Regions from separate parts of the Kitasatospora sp. NPDC088391 genome, predicted to be linked through region 2. Evidence: riboswitches for the same ligand, from Rfam matches in the RefSeq annotation. Region 2 holds a riboswitch; each other region holds the start of a gene.
The links. A riboswitch is a leader RNA that binds a small molecule or an ion and turns the genes downstream of it on or off. The one in region 2 is predicted to bind thiamine pyrophosphate.

Region 1 (5,528 bases), on a different contig from region 2:
AGGGCGGCGGGACGTCCTCGTGCAGGTGGCGGTACATCACCTGGGCGGCGTTCTCGCCGGTGTGCGGCTTCGCGCCGGTCAGCGTCTCGTACAGCAGGATGCCGGCCGCGTACACGTCCACCCGCTGGTCGGTGTCCGCGTCCTGGCGGATCTGCTCCGGCGCCAAGTACGAGACGCTGCCCAGCAGTTGGCCGGCCTGGGTGGTGCTGGACCCGCTGTCCTGGCCGGTCAGCAGCCGGACCAGGCCGAAGTCGGCGACCTTCACCAGGCCGTTGTCGGTGATCAGCACGTTCTCCGGCTTCACGTCCCGGTGCACCAGCCCGGCCCGGTGCGCCGCGCCCAGCGCCGCCAGCACCGGCTCCAGCACGTCCAGCGCGGCCCGCACCGACAGCGCCCCGCGGTCGTGCAGCACGTCCCGCAGGTTCCGGCCGGGGACGTACTCCATCGCCATGAACACCGCGTGCGGGTCCGCGCCCTGGTCCAGCACGTTCACCACGTTCGGGTGGGCCAGGCGGGCGACCGCCTTCGCCTCCCGGATGAAACGGGCCGTGAAGTCGGCGTCCCCCACCAGCGAGGGGTGCATCACCTTCAGCGCGACCGTCCGGTCCAGCCGGGTGTCCGTCCCCCGGTACACCGTCGACATGCCACCGACGGCGATCCGCTGCTCGACCCGGTACCGGCCGTCCAGCAGCACGCCGTACAGGGGATCGTCGATGGTCATGTCCACCAGAGGAGTGTAGGGGGCGGGCGGTTCGGCGGGGGGTCAGAAGGCGGGGCGCTCGCGGGTGTCGGCGAGGCCGCCGGTGGGGGAGGACGCCTCGGCGTAGTAGCGGCGGGGGATCCGGCCGGCCCGGTGGGCGAGCCGGCCGGCCTCGACGGCGTGGCGCATCGCCCCCGCCATCAGGACCGGCTCCTGGGCCCGGGTGACGGCGGACGCCAGCATCACCGCCGAGCAGCCCAGCTCCATCGCCAGGGCGACGTCGCTGGCGGTGCCCGCACCCGCGTCCAGCACCACCGGGACGCCCGCGGCCTCCACGATCAGCTGGAAGTTGTGCGGGTTGCGGATGCCCAGGCCGGAGCCGATCGGCGAGCCCAGCGGCATGATCGCCGCGCAGCCGACGTCCTCCAGCTTCCGGGCCAGCACCGGGTCGTCGTTGGTGTACGGCAGCACGGTGAAGCCGTCGTCCACCAGGGTCTCGGCGGCGTCCAGCAGCTCGATCGGGTCGGGCAGCAGGGTCCGCTCGTCGGCGATCACCTCCAGCTTGACCCAGTCGGTGCCGAGCGCCTCGCGGGCCAACCGGGCGGTCAGCACGGCCTCGCCTGCGGTGTAGCAGCCCGCCGTGTTCGGCAGCACCCGGATGCGGTTGCGGGCCAGCACGTCCAGTACCGAGCCCCGGGTGGCGGTGTCGACCCGGCGCATCGCCACCGTGGTCAGCTCGGTGCCGGAGGCCAGCAGGGCCTGCTCCAGCACGTCCAGGCTCGGCGCGCCGCCGGTGCCCATGATCAGGCGGGAGCCGAACGCGGTGCCGGCGATGGTGAGCACGTCGTCCGCCATCGGTCAGCCCCCCTGGACGGCGGTGAGGATCTCGACCCGGTCGCCCGCGCCGAGCACCGTGGCGGCCCACGAACCGCGGGGCACCACCGCCTCGTTGACGGCGGCGGCGATCCCGGTGGGGGCGGCCGACACCTCGGCGACCACGGTGTCGAGGGTGGTGGCGGCGGGCACCGTGCGGGGCGCGCCGTTGACGGTCAGGGTGATGCGGTTCATGCGGGGACCTCGGTGCGGAAGCGGCGGGGGGTGAAGTCGGCGGCCAGGGCGGGCAGTTCGCCGGTGGCCAGGTAGTCGGCGAGCAGGTCGGCGGTGACCGGGGTGAGCAGCACGCCGTTGCGGTAGTGCCCGGTGGCGGCGGCCAGCCCGGGCAGCGCGGTCGGGCCGAGCAGCGGCGCGTTGTCGGGGGAGCCCGGCCGCAGCCCCGCGCCCGTCTCCACCAGCTCCAACTCGGTGATGCCGGGCACCAGTTCGTGGGCGTCCCGGAGCAGCTCGTACACCCCGCCGGCCGTCACGGTGGTGTCGTGGCCCTGCTCCTCGGTGGTCGCGCCGACCACCAGTTCGCCGTCGGCGCGCGGCACCAGGTAGATGTGCTGCCCGCGCACCACCGCGCGGACGTTGCGGGACAGGAACGGCGCGTACCGGGGCGGCACGCGCAGCCGCAGCACCTGGCCCTTGACCGGGCGGATCGCCGGCAGCACCCCGTCCGGCAGGCCCGGCAGCAGGTGGCTGCGCGGGCCCGCGGCCAGCACCGTGCACCCGGCGGACAGCTCCGCGCCGGTCGACAGCCGGACGCCGGTGGCCCGGGCCGCGCCCGGGTGCCCACCGGTCAGCAACTCGGCGGCCGCGGCCCGGTGGAAGACCACCCCGAGCCGCTCGCAGGCCGCCACCAGCGCCGCGGCCAGCCGGCGGCCGTCCACCTGGTGGTCGTCGGCGACGTGCAGGCCGCCGCGCACCCCCGGCGCCAGCATCGGCTCCAGCCGGCGGCACTCGCGGCCGGTCAGCCACTCCGAGGACAGGCCCAACCGGGCCTGGAAGGCGTGCAGTTCGCGCAGCTCGGCCCGGTCGTCGGCGTCCAGCGCGACCGCCAGCGTGCCGGTCGCCCGGTAGCCGGTGTCCAGCCCCGTCAGCTCGGTCAGCTCGGCCGTGAACGCCGCGTACCGCTCGTTGGACGCCACCCCCAGCCGCAGCAACGGCTCCTCGCCGTACTGCAGTTCGGTCACCGGGGCGAGCATGCCCGCGGCGACCCGCACCGCCCCGCCGCCCGGCGACGGGTCCACCACCGCCACCGACAGGCCGCGCTGCGCGGTCCGCCAGGCCACGCCCAGACCGATGATCCCCCCGCCGACCACGAGCACGTCGGAATGTGCCACAGCGGCTTCTTCTCCCTTCGCCGGCATGACCCGGATCAGGTTCGGACGGTCGCGGGCCGCCGCAGCCCGCCTCTCAGCCCGGTGCGCCGGGCTCCCGTGATCAAGTGACTCCCCTCCACCTTAACGCCGCGCCGATTCCGCCCCGAAGACGCCTGCCCGCGGCGGACCCCGCTCGGTAGGGTGGACGCCGTGGCTGAGCTGAGGACAACGGACCGGGCCGTCGTGGTCGGGGCGGGCATGGCGGGCGCGCAGGCCGCGCTCAACCTCCGGCAGGGCGGCTGGCGGGGCCCGATCGCCCTGCTCGGCGACGAACCCCACCCGCCCTACGACCGCCCCCCGCTCTCCAAGGACGTCCTGCTCGGCAAGGCCGACCGGACCACCTTCGAGATCGACTGGGCCGGACTGGACGTCGACCTCCTCGCCGACCGCCGCGCCACCGGCCTCGACGACGGCGTCCTGCGCACCGACCGCGGCGAACTGCGCTACGACGCCCTGGTGATCGCCACCGGCGCCGGACCGCGCACCCTCCCCGGCCTGCCCGCCGCCCGCACCCTGCGCACCGTCGATGACGCCCTCGCGCTGCGCGCCGCGCTCACCCCCGGCCGCCGGATCGTGCTGGTCGGCGCGGGCTGGATCGGCGCCGAGACCGCCACCGTCGCCCGCGCCCTCGGCTGCGAGGTCACCGTCGTCGAGGCCGCCGCCACCCCGCTGCCCGGCGCGCTGCCCGCCGAACTCGGCGCCCTGATGGCCGACTGGTACGCCGCCGCCGGCGTCGACCTGCGCCGCGGCGCCACCGTCGCCGGGGCCGCCGACGGCGGGGTGCTGCTCGCCGACGGCACCCACCTGCCCGCCGACGAGGTCGTGGTCGGCGTCGGCGCCCGCCCCGCCACCGACTGGCTGGCCGGCGGCCCGCTCGCCCTCGACCCCGGGGGCACCGTCCCCGTCGACGACCGGCTGCGCACCGCGCTGCCCGGCGTCTGGGCGGCCGGCGACTGCGTCTCCTACCCGTCCGCCCGGTTCGGCACCCGGCTCGCCGTCCAGCACTGGGACCACGCCCTGCACTCCGGCGGGGCCGTCGCCGCCTCGGTCCTCGGCACCCTGGACGCCCCCTACGACCCCGTCCCGTACTTCTGGTCCGAGCAGTTCGGCCGCACCGTCCAGTACGCCGGCCGGCACGCCGGGGCCGACCACCTGCTCTGGCGCGGCTCCCCGTCCGACCCCGCCTGGACGGTGCTCTGGCTGCGCGACGTCGCGCTCGTCGCGCTCCTCGCCGTCGACCGCCCCCGCGACCTCGCCCAGGGCCGCCGGCTGGTCGAGCGCGCCACGGTGCTCGACCCGGCCCGCGCCGCCGACCCGGCCGTCCCGCTGAAGGCGGCCGCCGCCCAGTAGCTGGGTAGGCTGGGGCCGTGAGCACGATTGATCCCAAGACTGACGCCCTGGTCCCCGCGTGGGTGTACCTGCCCGACATCGCCGAGCGGTGGGGGGTGGTGATCACCGAGATCCGCGACATGGTGCGCGCCCGCACCCTGCTGGCCGTCCGGCGCGGCGCGAACAACTCCCTGCAGGTCCCCGCCGACTTCATCGAGGACGACGGCCCGGTCAAGCACCTGGTCAGCACCCTCACGGTGCTCCGCGACTGCGGCTTCTCCGACGAGGAGATCCTGGAGTGGATGTTCACCGAGGACGAGTCCCTCCCCGGCACCCCCATCCAGGCCCTGCGGGAGAACCGCGGCACCGAGGTCAAGCGCCGCGCCCAGGCCCTGGCCCTGTGACGGCCCGTCGGCGACTGGCGGACGCCCGGCTCTACCTCTGCACCGACGCCCGCCGGGAGCAGGGCGACCTGCCCGAGTTCCTGGACGCGGTGCTGGCGGGCGGCGTCGACATCGTCCAGCTCCGCGACAAGGGCCTGGAGGCCAAGCAGGAGCTGGCGCACCTGGAGGTGTTCGCGGACGCGGCCCGGCGGCACGGCAAGCTGCTCGCCGTCAACGACCGGGCCGACGTCGCGTACGGCGCCCGGCCCGACGTGCTGCACCTCGGCCAGGACGACCTGCCGGTGCCCGTCGCCCGCCGCATCCTCGGCGAGGACGTGCTGATCGGGCGCTCCTGCCACGCCGAGGACGAGGTCGACACCGCGCTCGCCGAACCCGGCGTCGACTACTTCTGCACCGGCCCGGTCTGGCCCACCCCCACCAAGCCCGGCCGCCACGCGCCCGGGCTCGACCTGGTCCGGTACGCCGCCGCGGCCCGGCCCGAGCGCCCCTGGTTCGCCATCGGCGGCATCGACCTCGGCAACCTCCAGCAGGTCCTGGACGCGGGTGCGAGCCGGGTCGTGGTGGTCCGCGCGATCACCGCCGCCGAGGACCCGGGCGCGGCCGCCGCCGCACTGGCCCGCCGACTGCGGTAGCCCCGGCCGGGAACCGGGCGGCCCGGGTTCGCACTCCGTGCGGGCATGGAGTCCACCGCACCCGCCGCCCGGCGCGCCCGCCGGGCCGCCCTGCTCGTGCCCGCGCTGCTCGGCGCGGCCGCCGTCGCGTTCCTCGCCCAGCGGCCGCTCGGCCGCCGCGCCGGGTGGCACGGCTGGGTCGGCACCGTCAACGGCGTCGTCT
Region 2 (5,528 bases):
GCGTCACCCCCGTCGACTACCGCACCGGCGACGTCCCCGCCCAGGTCCGCCGCCTCGCCCCCGGCGGGGTGGACGCCGTCTTCGACCACGTCGGCCTGCGCAGCGTGGTCGACTCCTGGGGCCTGCTCGCCCCCCGCGGCACCCTGGTCGCCTACGGCAGCGCCGCGACCCGCGACGACACCGGCTCCAAGCAGTGGCCGGTGCTCAAGATCCTGGCCCGCACCTGGTGGTGGAACACCGTGCCGAACGGCCGCCGCGCCCACTTCTACAACATCTGGGCGGGCCGGGCGCTGGGCCGCGACCGCTTCCGGTCCCGGCTGCGCGCCGACCTCACCGCCGTCCTGGACGCCGTCCGGCGCGGCGAGATCACCGCGCCACTGGCCGCCCGCCTCCCGCTCACCGACGCCGCCGAGGCACTGCGCCTCGCCGAGTCCGGCACCGTCACCGGCAAGATCGTGCTGATCCCCTGAAACCCCGGGCCCGTCCGTCTGCCGTCCGCCGGCCCCGTCCGTCCGCCGGCCCCGTCCGTCCGCCGGCCCCGGCCTCAGCCCTTCCGGCCGACGCCCCCGCTGCTCCCGCCGTTCCCGCTGCTCGCGCCGCCCGCCAGCGCCGTCACCGCGAGGGTGACCAGCGCCGCGACCAGGAACGAGAACAGCGAGGCCGAGCTCCACGCCTGCGGGGTGAAGTGCACCGCCTGCTGCAGGTCCTCCCAGCGGCCGGTCCACCAGTCGCCGATCTTCGACGGCGCCAGGAACTGGTACACCGCGAAGCCGACCGCCCACGGCAGCAGCATCACCCAGCGCGCGGGCGCGTCCTGTGACAGGTCCCAGCCGCGTCGGCCCGCGCCGAGGAAGTAGTCCACCGCCAGCACCGCGAACAGCGGCACGAACACCGACCCGATCAGGCCGAGGAACCCGTAGTACGAGTCGGTGAACTCCTTGATCTGCAGCGCCAGCACCGTCACCAGCACGCCGATGCCGCCGGTCAGCACCCGCCGGTCGGCCCGCGGCCACAGGTTGTGGATCGACATCGCGGTCGAGTACACGTTGGCGAACGACTGGTCCGACTCGCGCAGCACCAGCACCAGCAGGAACGCCCAGCCCGCGGCCACCCCGGTGAACGACTCGAAGATCCGGTTCGCGTCGCCGCCCGACTGCAGCAGCGCCACCACGCCCAGCACGTAGCACCACACCTGGGCCACCGTGTAGCCGGAGAACGTCCCCCAGAACGCCTTCGCCGAGCTGCGCGCGTGCCGGGTGTAGTCCGCGGCCAGCGGGACGAAGGAGATCGACACCGCGATCACCGCGTCCGTCGCGGCCAGGAAGCCGTCCCAGTTGCCCGCGCCCGGGTCCGGGAAGCCCTGCCGGGCGAACTGGACGGTGAAGTACACCATCGCCACGCCGACCGCGACCGCCACGTACTTGCGCAGCACCGCGATCGCGCCCAGCGGCCAGATCGTCAGCACCGTGGTCAGCGCGCCCGCCAGCAGCACGAACAGCCAGCGCCAGCCCTCGGTGCCGGTCACCGTCTGGGCACCCCAGGCGATCACCGTCAGCTCGTACACGCCCCAGCCGACGCACTGCAGGATGTTCAGCACCGTCGGCACGTACGACAGCCGGGTGCCGAACAGTCCGCGCAGCACCGCCATCGCCGGCGCGCCGGTGCGGGCGCCCACCAGGGCGGCCACCGCCAGCATCGCGGTGCCGATCGCGGTGCCCGCCACGATCGCGGTCACCGCGGCCGTGAAGCCCAGCTCGTGACCCTGTTCGCCCAGCACCGTCGCGGCACTGGTGAACCCGATCAGGCTCACCCCGAGGTTCGCCCAGAGCGCGAACAGCGCCCGGAAGTCGAGGGTGCGCGGCGGGGCCGTGTCGAGGGTCAGCGGGGCCTCGGCGCGCGCCTCGGCACCATGATCGGAAATTTGGGCAGACGGAACAGCCGACATGGCCGATACTCCCTACGCCGGCATTACCCGGACAGGTTCCGGCGGTCAGCGCCCCCTCGCCCGTGGTGGCGTCACAACCATGGCCTACGGTCGAACCGGCGCACTCTCAGCCTGGCTGGTCCAAGCTCCCGCGACGTTCTTCGGTTTACAGGAGCGAAAGGCTAGCCCCCGGACGGGGGAACGCCAAGGCCGGGGGGTCGGACGTCCGCATCGCGGGACCACCTGTGTGCATGTCAGAGCGGCCTAAGGCTTCTCATGATTTCTTCAGGGGCCCGCTTACGGTGTCCGAATCCGGCATAGGAAAAACTGTGCTCCGAGGTTGCGACCGCGCCGGACGCGCCGCCGCGGTCCGCAGTCCAAGGTCTTGTCAGCGATGGAGGTCGTCCGTGAGCACCGAGCACGCGAGTGGTACCACCCCGCCGGAGAAGGGCCCCGAGCCCGCCGGCACCGAGGCGGTGGCTGCCGGCTCCGGTACGCCCGCACCGGCTCCCGCCTACCTCGACGCCCCGCCGCCGGTCGTCCCGGTCTCCCCGCCCGCGCCCGCACCCGCCGTGCCGGCGGCTCCTGCCGCTCCCGCTGCTGCCGCCGCTCCGCGTCCGGACGAGACCATCCAGCTCGGCAAGGTGCCCTCGGCCCCGCTCGACGCCCCGCCGCCGTTCCAGAACCCGTACGGCACCCCGAACGCCCCGACCAACCCGTTCGCGGCCCCGACCGCCGCCGCCCCGGGCCACGACGCCCCGACGGCCGTCGCCCCGGCGGTGCCCGCCGCCCCGGTCCCGTACGCCCAGGACGGCGGCCCGGCCGCGCCCGGCGGTTACGGTGCGCCCGAGCAGCCGCACCACCCGTTCGGCGCAGGCCACCCGGTCGGCGGCTGGGGCAACCCGTCCGGCTTCGAACCGACCGGCGGCGCGGGCGGCCCGGGCGCGCCCTGGGGCGCCCCGCAGCCGGGGGCGGGCGGTTCCGGCAACGGCAAGCGCGGCAAGCTGATCGGACTGGTCGCGGCCGTCGCGCTGGTCGCGGGCCTGATCGGCGGGGCGATCGGCGCGTCCGTGACGGACCGCAACGACACCTCCAGCGCCGGGTCCAGCCACAACAGCACCACCGTCACGGTCGGCAACACCCACCAGAACCTGGACCGGGCCCCGGAGTCCGTCGCCGGGATCGCGGCCAAGGCGCTGCCGTCCACCGTCACCATCAAGGCCCAGGGCTCCAGCGAGTCCGGCACCGGCACCGGGTTCGTCTTCGACACCGAGGGCCACATCCTGACCAACAACCACGTGGTCGCGCCGGCCGCCAACGGCGGCAAGCTCACCGTCAAGTTCTCCGACGGCTCCGCGTACGACGCCTCGGTGGTCGGCCGGGCCGAGGGCTACGACGTCGCGGTGATCAAGCTCGACAAGCCCCCGACGGGCAAGCTCAACCCGCTGCCGCTCGGCGACTCCGACAAGGTCGCGATCGGCGACGCCACCATCGCCATCGGCGCCCCGTACGGCCTCGAAGGCACCGTCACCACCGGCATCATCTCCGCCAAGGACCGCCCGGTCGCCTCCGGCGACGAGACCGGCGCGCAGGCCTCCTACATGAACGCCCTGCAGACCGACGCCTCGATCAACCCGGGCAACTCCGGCGGCCCGCTGCTGGACGCCTCCGGCTCGGTGATCGGCATCAACTCGGCGATCCAGTCCAACACCAGCGGCAACGGCCGGGCCGGCTCCATCGGCCTCGGCTTCGCCATCCCGATCAACCAGGCCAAGTGGGTCGCCCAGACCCTGATCAAGGACGGCACCCCGGTCTACGCGATCCTCGGCGTCCTGCGCAACGACGACTACCGCGGCGACGGCGCCCAGATCGCCACCGCCGCCGTCCGCGACACCCCGGCCGTCACCCCGAACGGCCCCGCCGACCAGGCCGGCCTCAAGGCTGGCGACGTCATCACCAAGCTCGGCGGCATCGCCATCGACAGCGGCCCGACCCTGGTCAGCGAGATCTGGACCCACAAGCCCGGCGAGAAGGTCGAGGTCGAGTACACCCGCGACGGCAAGCCCGCCAAGACCACCGTCACCCTCGGCGAACGCAAGGGCGACAACTGACAGTCCCCCACCCGAAACGGTGTGCACCGAACCCGCCCCGACCCGTTAGGCTGACCCCCACCGAGGAGGGTTGCCCGAGCGGCCTAAGGGAACAGTCTTGAAAACTGTCGTGGCCTCTGGTCACCGTGGGTTCAAATCCCACACCCTCCGCCACCTGGTGGGGTGAACCACCAGCCCAGGGCGGGTACCGGCGTCACGTCGGTACCCGCCCTGGGTCGTTTGCTCCCGACGGTCCTTCAGTACCTCTGCCGGGTCGGCTCCGGAGACGGTCGTGGCCCGGTTCGAGGGCTTTCGGCGGGGTGTTCAGGGCAGGTGCCGGTGGGCCTGGGCGAGGGTGAGGGCGGCGAGGGTCATGCCGTCATCGAGGGCGCCGGTGGCGATCCAGTGCCAGAGTTCGGGGAGGGGGAGCCAGCGGGTTTCGGTGACTTCGTCCGGGGCGAGGGGGCTGCTGGGGGTGGTGGTGGGGACGAGGGCTCGGACGATGGCGACTTCGGCGGCGAGCAGGCCGGAGTCGGGGGTCATGGTGCCGAGGAGGTGGAACTCGGCGTCGGGGATGCCGAGTTCCTCGTGGAGTTCGGTGCGGGCGGTGAGCAGCGGGTCGGTGCCGTGGGAGAAGCCGCGGGGCAGCGCCCACTGGGGGCGGCCGAGGGGGTAGCGGTAGGTGCGGACCAGGCCGATGGTGTCGCCGTGGACGGGCAGGATCACCACGCCCAGACCCTCGTCGCGGTGACGGATCTTCAGGTAGGTGCCGGGCGTCCCGCTGGGGAAGACGACCTCGTCGTCGTACACGTCGACGAAGCGGTTGCGGTAGGCGAGTACTTCCCGGGTGCGCCGGACGGCGTCCGGGTGCTCCGCGTGTTCCGGGGTTCCGGTGTCCGCCATGCCGTTCAGCCCCTCACGTCGACGACCTGTCCCAGGGCGCAGGCCAGCCGGCGGGCGAGGAGGCGGCGGACCGCGCTGTCCTTGCCCTTGCGGTAGAGGACGCTGCCGACCGCGCCGACCGCCATCGCCGGGTAGCCGACGAGGCCGGGCAGCTTCCACACCTCGGAGGCCATCGCCGGGCCGACGGCGCCCGCCGCGGTCAGGACCAGCTCGATCGCCAGGCCGCCCGCCGGGGCGATGTCGGCCCGGTTGCCGAGGATAGCGGCCACCCGGGCCAGGTGGGCGTCCAACGCCTTGCGGGCCGAGGCCGGGTCCTGGGCCGCGCGCAGTTCCTCGACGCCTTTCCAGAACGGGGACTTGGCGCTGCGGCCGCGTTCGGCCCGGGCGGTCAGGAGGGTGGTGATCGCGTCGGCGGCGTCCGTGTGCAGGGCGGTCATCCGGGCGTGCACCGTGTCCTCGGAGAGGCCGCCCGCCGCGTCCACCCGGACTTCGAACAGCGGTGGTGCGCCGGCCTGCCGGGCCGGTTCGGGGCGGGGGTCGGCGGGGCGGGTCCGGGCCCGGTAGTGGGCGAGGGCGAGTTCCTTGGCGATGCCGCGGCCGGACAGGTGGTG
Region 3 (5,528 bases), 270 kb from region 2:
TCTCGGCCATGCCGGCCAGCGCGGCCTGCTCGGCCTCGCCGCCGTGCTCGTCGCGGATCTGCTGGGAGATCTTCATCGAGCAGAACTTGGGACCGCACATGGAGCAGAAGTGCGCGGTCTTGGCGGGCTCCGCGGGGAGGGTCTCGTCGTGGAAGTCGCGGGCGGTCTCCGGGTCGAGGGCCAGGTTGAACTGGTCCTCCCAGCGGAACTCGAAGCGGGCGTCGGAGAGCGCGTCGTCCCAGGCCTGCGCGCCGGGGTGGCCCTTGGCGAGGTCGGCGGCATGGGCGGCGATCTTGTAGGTGATGACGCCGGTCTTCACGTCGTCCCGGTTCGGCAGGCCGAGGTGTTCCTTCGGGGTGACGTAGCAGAGCATCGCGGTGCCCCACCAGGCGATCATCGCGGCGCCGATGCCCGAGGTGATGTGGTCGTAGCCGGGCGCGACGTCGGTGGTCAGCGGGCCGAGGGTGTAGAACGGGGCCTCGTCGCAGATCTCCTTCTGCAGGTCCATGTTCTCGCGGATCTTGTGCATCGGGACGTGCCCGGGGCCCTCGATCATCACCTGGACGTCCTTGGCCCGGGCGATCCGGCCCAGTTCGCCCAGCGTGGTGAGCTCGGCGAACTGCGCCTCGTCGTTGGCGTCGGCGATCGAGCCGGGCCGCAGGCCGTCACCGAGCGAGAAGGTGACGTCGTAGGCGCGCAGCAGGTCGCAGAGTTCCTCGAAGTGCGTGTAGAGGAAGTTCTCCTGATGGTGCGCCAGGCACCAGGCGGCCATGATGGAGCCGCCGCGCGAGACGATGCCGGTCTTGCGCCGGGCGGTGAGCGGCACGTACCGCAGCAGCACGCCGGCGTGCACCGTCATGTAGTCGACGCCCTGCTCGCACTGCTCGACCACGGTGTCCCGGTAGACCTCCCAGCTCAGCTCCTCGGCCCGGCCGTCGACCTTCTCCAGCGCCTGGTAGAGCGGCACGGTGCCGATCGGGACGGGGGAGTTGCGCAGGATCCACTCGCGGGTGGTGTGGATGTTGCGGCCGGTGGAGAGGTCCATGACGGTGTCGGCGCCCCAGCGGGTGGCCCAGGTCATCTTCTCCACCTCCTCCTCGATCGAGGAGGTGACCGCGGAGTTGCCGATGTTGGCGTTGATCTTCACCAGGAAGTCGGTGCCGATGATCGCCGGTTCGACCTCGGGGTGGTTCACGTTGACCGGGATGACCGCCCGGCCGCTCGCCACCCGCTCGCGGACGAACTCCGGCTCCAGGCCCTCGCGGAGCGCGACGAACTCCATCTCGGGGGTGATCAGGCCGCGCTTGGCGTAGCCGAGCTGGGTGACGGCGACGCCGTCCCGGGCGCGCAGCGGGCGGCGGGCCCGGCCGGGGAAGACCGCGTCCAGGTTGCGCAGGTCGCCGCCGCGCGGCGCGGTGTGCTTGATCCCGTCGTCCTCGGGGCGGGCCTCGTGGCCCTCGTACTCCTCGACGTCGCCGCGCTGCCTGATCCACGGGTCGCGCAGCGCGGGCAGCCCGCGGCGCACGTCGGTGGGGACGTCGGGGTCGGTGTACGGGCCGGAGGTGTCGTACAGCGGGACGGTCCCGCCGCTGGTCAGCCGCACCTCGCGGTGGGGGACCAGCAGGTCGGGGCGGCTGCCGCGGCGGTACGCCTTGCGCCAGGCCGGGGTGGGGTAGCCGGTGGTGGCCGACTGGTGGGCAGACGTCTCTTCGGAAAATGCGGTCATGCGACCTTCCACTCCCTACGCCGGCATTACCCGGTCAGGTTCCTGCGGTCGGCGCAGCAGCTGGTCCGCGGTTCGCGTACCGTCAGCGCCCTCTCAGCCCGGTGCTCCGAGCTCCCGTTCCGCGCGGGGGCAGTTCGCCGCCCGCGTTCGCCGTTCACCGTAGGGCACCGGGCGCGCGCGGTCCAGGGCGCATCCCCCGCCCTTCCGTGCGCCGGACGTGCAACTGCCGCGCTCCGCCGACCTGTTCGCCACCCGGCCGACGTGGGAGAATGGCCGGGATGATCGGGCTGACGGGGCGGGTGACGGGGCGGATCGGCGCCGGGTTGGTCGGCGAGGTGATGGTGCACGTCCCGGAGCGGCAGGGCACCGAGGCGTTCCTGGCGTACCTCGCCGTCCCGGGCGAGCGGCTGGAGCCCGGTTCGATGGTGGTCGTGGTCGAGTACCAGCCACCGCGCACGGTCTACGTCGCGCCGCTCTGAGCCTCCGTCAGTACACGCACGACGGCAGCCGTCGAACTGTTTCGAGACAGTGACGGTCGACACCGGCGTTCCCTCTTCCACCGCGATCAGGACAAGCGCAGAATGCGGGCTGCCACCGGATTCCGCGCCATCCTGCACGACCGAAGCGCAGCCACGGAACCGGTGTGCCCTGAAGGGGGAGATTGCCGATGCTGATCGGCATTGTCGGCGGAGCCGTCGCTGGCCTCGTCGCACTGATCGTGCTGTTCAAACTCATGTGGCGGGTGGCCGAGCCCAACGAGGCCCTGGTCATCTCCGGTTCCAAGCACGGTGAGGGGCTCGGCTTCCGGGTCGTCACCGGCCGGGGCACCCTGGTGATCCCCGGCGTCCAGGCGGTGCGCCGGCTGTCGCTGGACCTCAACGAGGCCGCGCTGGACGTCGAGTGCGTGACGTCGCAGGGCATCCCGGTGCACGTCAAGGGCGTGGTGATCTTCAAGGTGGGCGACGACAACGCGTCCATCGCCAACGCCGCCCGCCGCTTCCTGGACCAGCAGAAGATGATGGGCCAGCGGGTGCACAACGTATTCGCCGGACACCTGCGCTCCATCGTCGGCGGGCTGACCGTCGAGGACATGATCCGCGACCGCGAGCGCCTCACCGGGGAGACCCGCTCCGCCTCGGGCATCGAGATGGAGAAGCTCGGCCTGATCATCGACTCGCTGCAGATCCAGGAGATCCTGGACCCGACCGGCTACATCACCAACCTGGCCGCGCCGCACGCCGCCGCCGTCCAGCGGGACGCCCGGATCGCGGCCGCCGAGGCCGACCGCCGGGCCACCGAGGCCGAGCAGGAGGCGTTCGCCCGCAAGGCCGAGGCGACCCGCAACTCGGGCATCCAGCAGGCCGGCTACCAGGCCGAGATGGACACCGCCGCGGCCCGCGCCATGCAGGCCGGACCGCTCGCCCAGGCCGCCGCCCGGCAGGAGGTCGTGGTCCAGGAGACCAAGGTCGCCGAGCTGGAGGCGCGCCGCAAGGAGCAGCAGCTCCAGGTCGACGTCCGCAAGCCCGCCGACGCCCGCGCCTACGAGACCCGCACCAAGGCCGAGGCCGACCGCGACGCCCGGATCTCCGCCGCCGAGGCGCTGTCCCGGGAGACCGAGCTGAAGACCGCCGCCGAGGCCAACCGGGTCAAGGTCGCCGCGGCCGCCGAGGCCGAGGCCACCAAGGCCCGCGGCCTGGCCGCCGCCGAGGCCACCCGGGCCACCGGTGAGGCACAGGCCGCCGCCGAGGCCGCCAAGGGCCTCGCCGAGGCGGAGGCCGCCCGCGCCAAGGGCTTGGCCGAGGCCGAGGCGACCCGGGCCCAGGGCCTCGCCGAGGCCGAGGGCATCAAGGCCCGCGCCGCGGCGCTGGCCGAGAACCAGGAGGCGGTGGTCGCCCAGCAGCTCGCCGAGAACTGGCCCGCCATCGTCCGGGCCGGCGCCGACGCGTTCGGCAACGTCGAGCACATGGTGCTGCTGAACGGCGCCGAGGGCATGTCCGAGATGTTCGCCAAGGCCCTCACCATGGGCGGCACCGGCCTCGGCCTGGCCCGCCAGCTGCTCAACTCGATGACCCCGGACGCCCCGGCCGAGCCCGCCAAGGCCCCGGTCCCGGCCACCCAGGTCATCCCGGTCCAGAGCACCGACTCCGAGTAACCGGCCGCCCGGGCGGCCGCACCGCCCGCCGACGCCCCGTCAGGAGCGCCGACCGATCCGCCCGGTGGAGGGGACACCCTTCCGCCGGGCGGATCTCCGTATCCCCCGCCCCCGCTGAGTACTCGTACTCACGCCCGAACGGCCGCATCCGCGCCAGCATCGAGACATGGACAGCCTGCCCCGCATCGGTATCACCGCCGTCGGCTCCGCCCTGCCCCGACAGACCGTCACCTCCGCCCAGCTCCAGCGGGAGGTCGCGGCGGGCTCCCGGCTGCCGCTGCCGGACGGCATGTTCGAGAAGGCCACCGGCATCCGCACCCGCCGCTTCGCCGGACCCGACGAACACCCGTCCGCGCTCGCCCTGGCCGCCGGCCGCCGGGCGCTGGCCGCCCGCGGCCTGGAGCCCGCCGACCTCGACCTGCTGGTCTTCGCCTCCGCCTCCCGGGACGTCTGCGAACCCGCCACCGCCCACCTCGTCCAGGCCGAACTCGGCTCCCGGGCCCACGCGTTGGACGTCTCCAACGCCTGCAACAGCTTCCTCAACGGCATCGACACCGCCCGCGCGATGATCCTGGCCGGCCGGGCCCACCGGGCCCTGGTCGTCACCGGCGAGACCCCGAGCCGGGCGATGCGCCGCGACCCCTCCGGCCTCGCCGAGTTCCGGGACGGCTTCGCCGGCTACACCTTCGGCGACGGCGGCGCCGCCGTGGTCGTCGAGCGGGTCGAACGCGGCGGCATCCTCGACATCGAGACCGAGACCGCCTCCGAGCACTGGGAGGTCGGCGGCATCCCCGGCGGCGGCTCCCGCCACCCGCGCGGCGACGAGTGGAGCTACTTCCGGGGCGGCGGCAAGGAGTTGCGCGGCGTCTTCGAGAAGATCGGCTCCGACATCCTCACCCGGGTCGCCGCCCGCACCGGCTTCGGCTGGGACGCCTACGCGCGCGTCCTGGTCCACCAGGTGACCCTGCCCTACCTGGAGCGCTTCGTGGAGCTGACCGGCGTCCCCGCCGAGAAACTGGTGGTCACCGTCCCCGAACTGGGCAACCTGGCCTCCGCCACGATAGGCGTCCAACTCGACCGGATCATGCCCGAGTTGAACCCCGGCGACAAGGTCCTGATGGTCGGCCTGGGCGGCGGCGTCAGCCTGATCACCATGGTCTGGGAGAAGTCGTGACCGCGCTCTGGGTGGTCGTCCCCGCCTACCAGGAGGCCGCCCGGATCGACGGCGCCCTGCACGCCCTGGCCCGCCAGCACGACCGCGACTTCACCCTCCTGGTCGTCGACAACGGCTCCACCGACGCCACCGGCGACCGGGTCCGCGCCTTCGCCGAGCACGCCCCGTTCCCGGTCCACCTGCTGGTCGAACCCGAGAAGGGCGTCGGCAGCGCCATCGACACCGGCTTCCGGCACGCCATCGACCACGGCGCCCGCCTGCTCGCCCGCACCGACGCCGACTGCCTCCCCGAACCCGGCTGGACCGCCGCCGCCCGGGCCGGCCTGCTCGCCTCCGACGGCCTGGTCTGCGGCCGGGTCACCGCCCGCCACGACGAGCACGGCCCCGTCGGCCGCGGCGTCTTCCTCGTCCTGGTCGCCCTCGGCGCGTTCTTCGGCCGCATCCGCCCCGCGCACCGCCGCCGCCACGGCTACCTG

Region 1: it holds a riboswitch for thiamine pyrophosphate, as region 2 does, so the genes downstream of both, thiO (glycine oxidase ThiO) here and ACIQBJ_RS10935 (purine-cytosine permease family protein) in region 2, are expected to answer to the same signal.
Region 3: it holds a riboswitch for thiamine pyrophosphate, as region 2 does, so the genes downstream of both, thiC (phosphomethylpyrimidine synthase ThiC) here and ACIQBJ_RS10935 (purine-cytosine permease family protein) in region 2, are expected to answer to the same signal.

The regions. Positions count from the first base shown of each region.
Region 1 covers NZ_JBIVNB010000005.1:162,280-167,807, forward strand. Annotated here, with positions in the region: gene pknB (Stk1 family PASTA domain-containing Ser/Thr kinase) at 1-721, opposite strand, end outside; gene ACIQBJ_RS17315 (thiazole synthase) at 764-1,555, opposite strand; gene thiS (sulfur carrier protein ThiS) at 1,559-1,768, opposite strand; gene thiO (glycine oxidase ThiO) at 1,765-2,949, opposite strand; TPP riboswitch at 2,918-3,030, opposite strand; gene ACIQBJ_RS17330 (NAD(P)/FAD-dependent oxidoreductase) at 3,103-4,311, shown strand; gene ACIQBJ_RS17335 (Rv2175c family DNA-binding protein) at 4,329-4,694, shown strand; gene thiE (thiamine phosphate synthase) at 4,691-5,326, shown strand; gene ACIQBJ_RS17345 (VanZ family protein) at 5,372-5,528, shown strand, end outside.
Region 2 covers NZ_JBIVNB010000003.1:506,746-512,273, forward strand. Annotated here, with positions in the region: gene ACIQBJ_RS10930 (medium chain dehydrogenase/reductase family protein) at 1-470, shown strand, start outside; gene ACIQBJ_RS10935 (purine-cytosine permease family protein) at 545-1,945, opposite strand; TPP riboswitch at 1,936-2,087, opposite strand; gene ACIQBJ_RS10940 (S1C family serine protease) at 2,332-4,035, shown strand; tRNA gene ACIQBJ_RS10945 (tRNA-Ser) at 4,100-4,188, shown strand; gene ACIQBJ_RS10950 (NUDIX hydrolase) at 4,339-4,917, opposite strand; gene ACIQBJ_RS10955 (hypothetical protein) at 4,923-5,528, opposite strand, start outside.
Region 3 covers NZ_JBIVNB010000003.1:234,522-240,049, forward strand. Annotated here, with positions in the region: gene thiC (phosphomethylpyrimidine synthase ThiC) at 1-1,726, opposite strand, end outside; TPP riboswitch at 1,739-1,844, opposite strand; gene ACIQBJ_RS09765 (hypothetical protein) at 2,005-2,205, shown strand; gene ACIQBJ_RS09770 (flotillin family protein) at 2,394-3,878, shown strand; gene ACIQBJ_RS09775 (3-oxoacyl-ACP synthase III family protein) at 4,045-5,052, shown strand; gene ACIQBJ_RS09780 (glycosyltransferase) at 5,049-5,528, shown strand, end outside.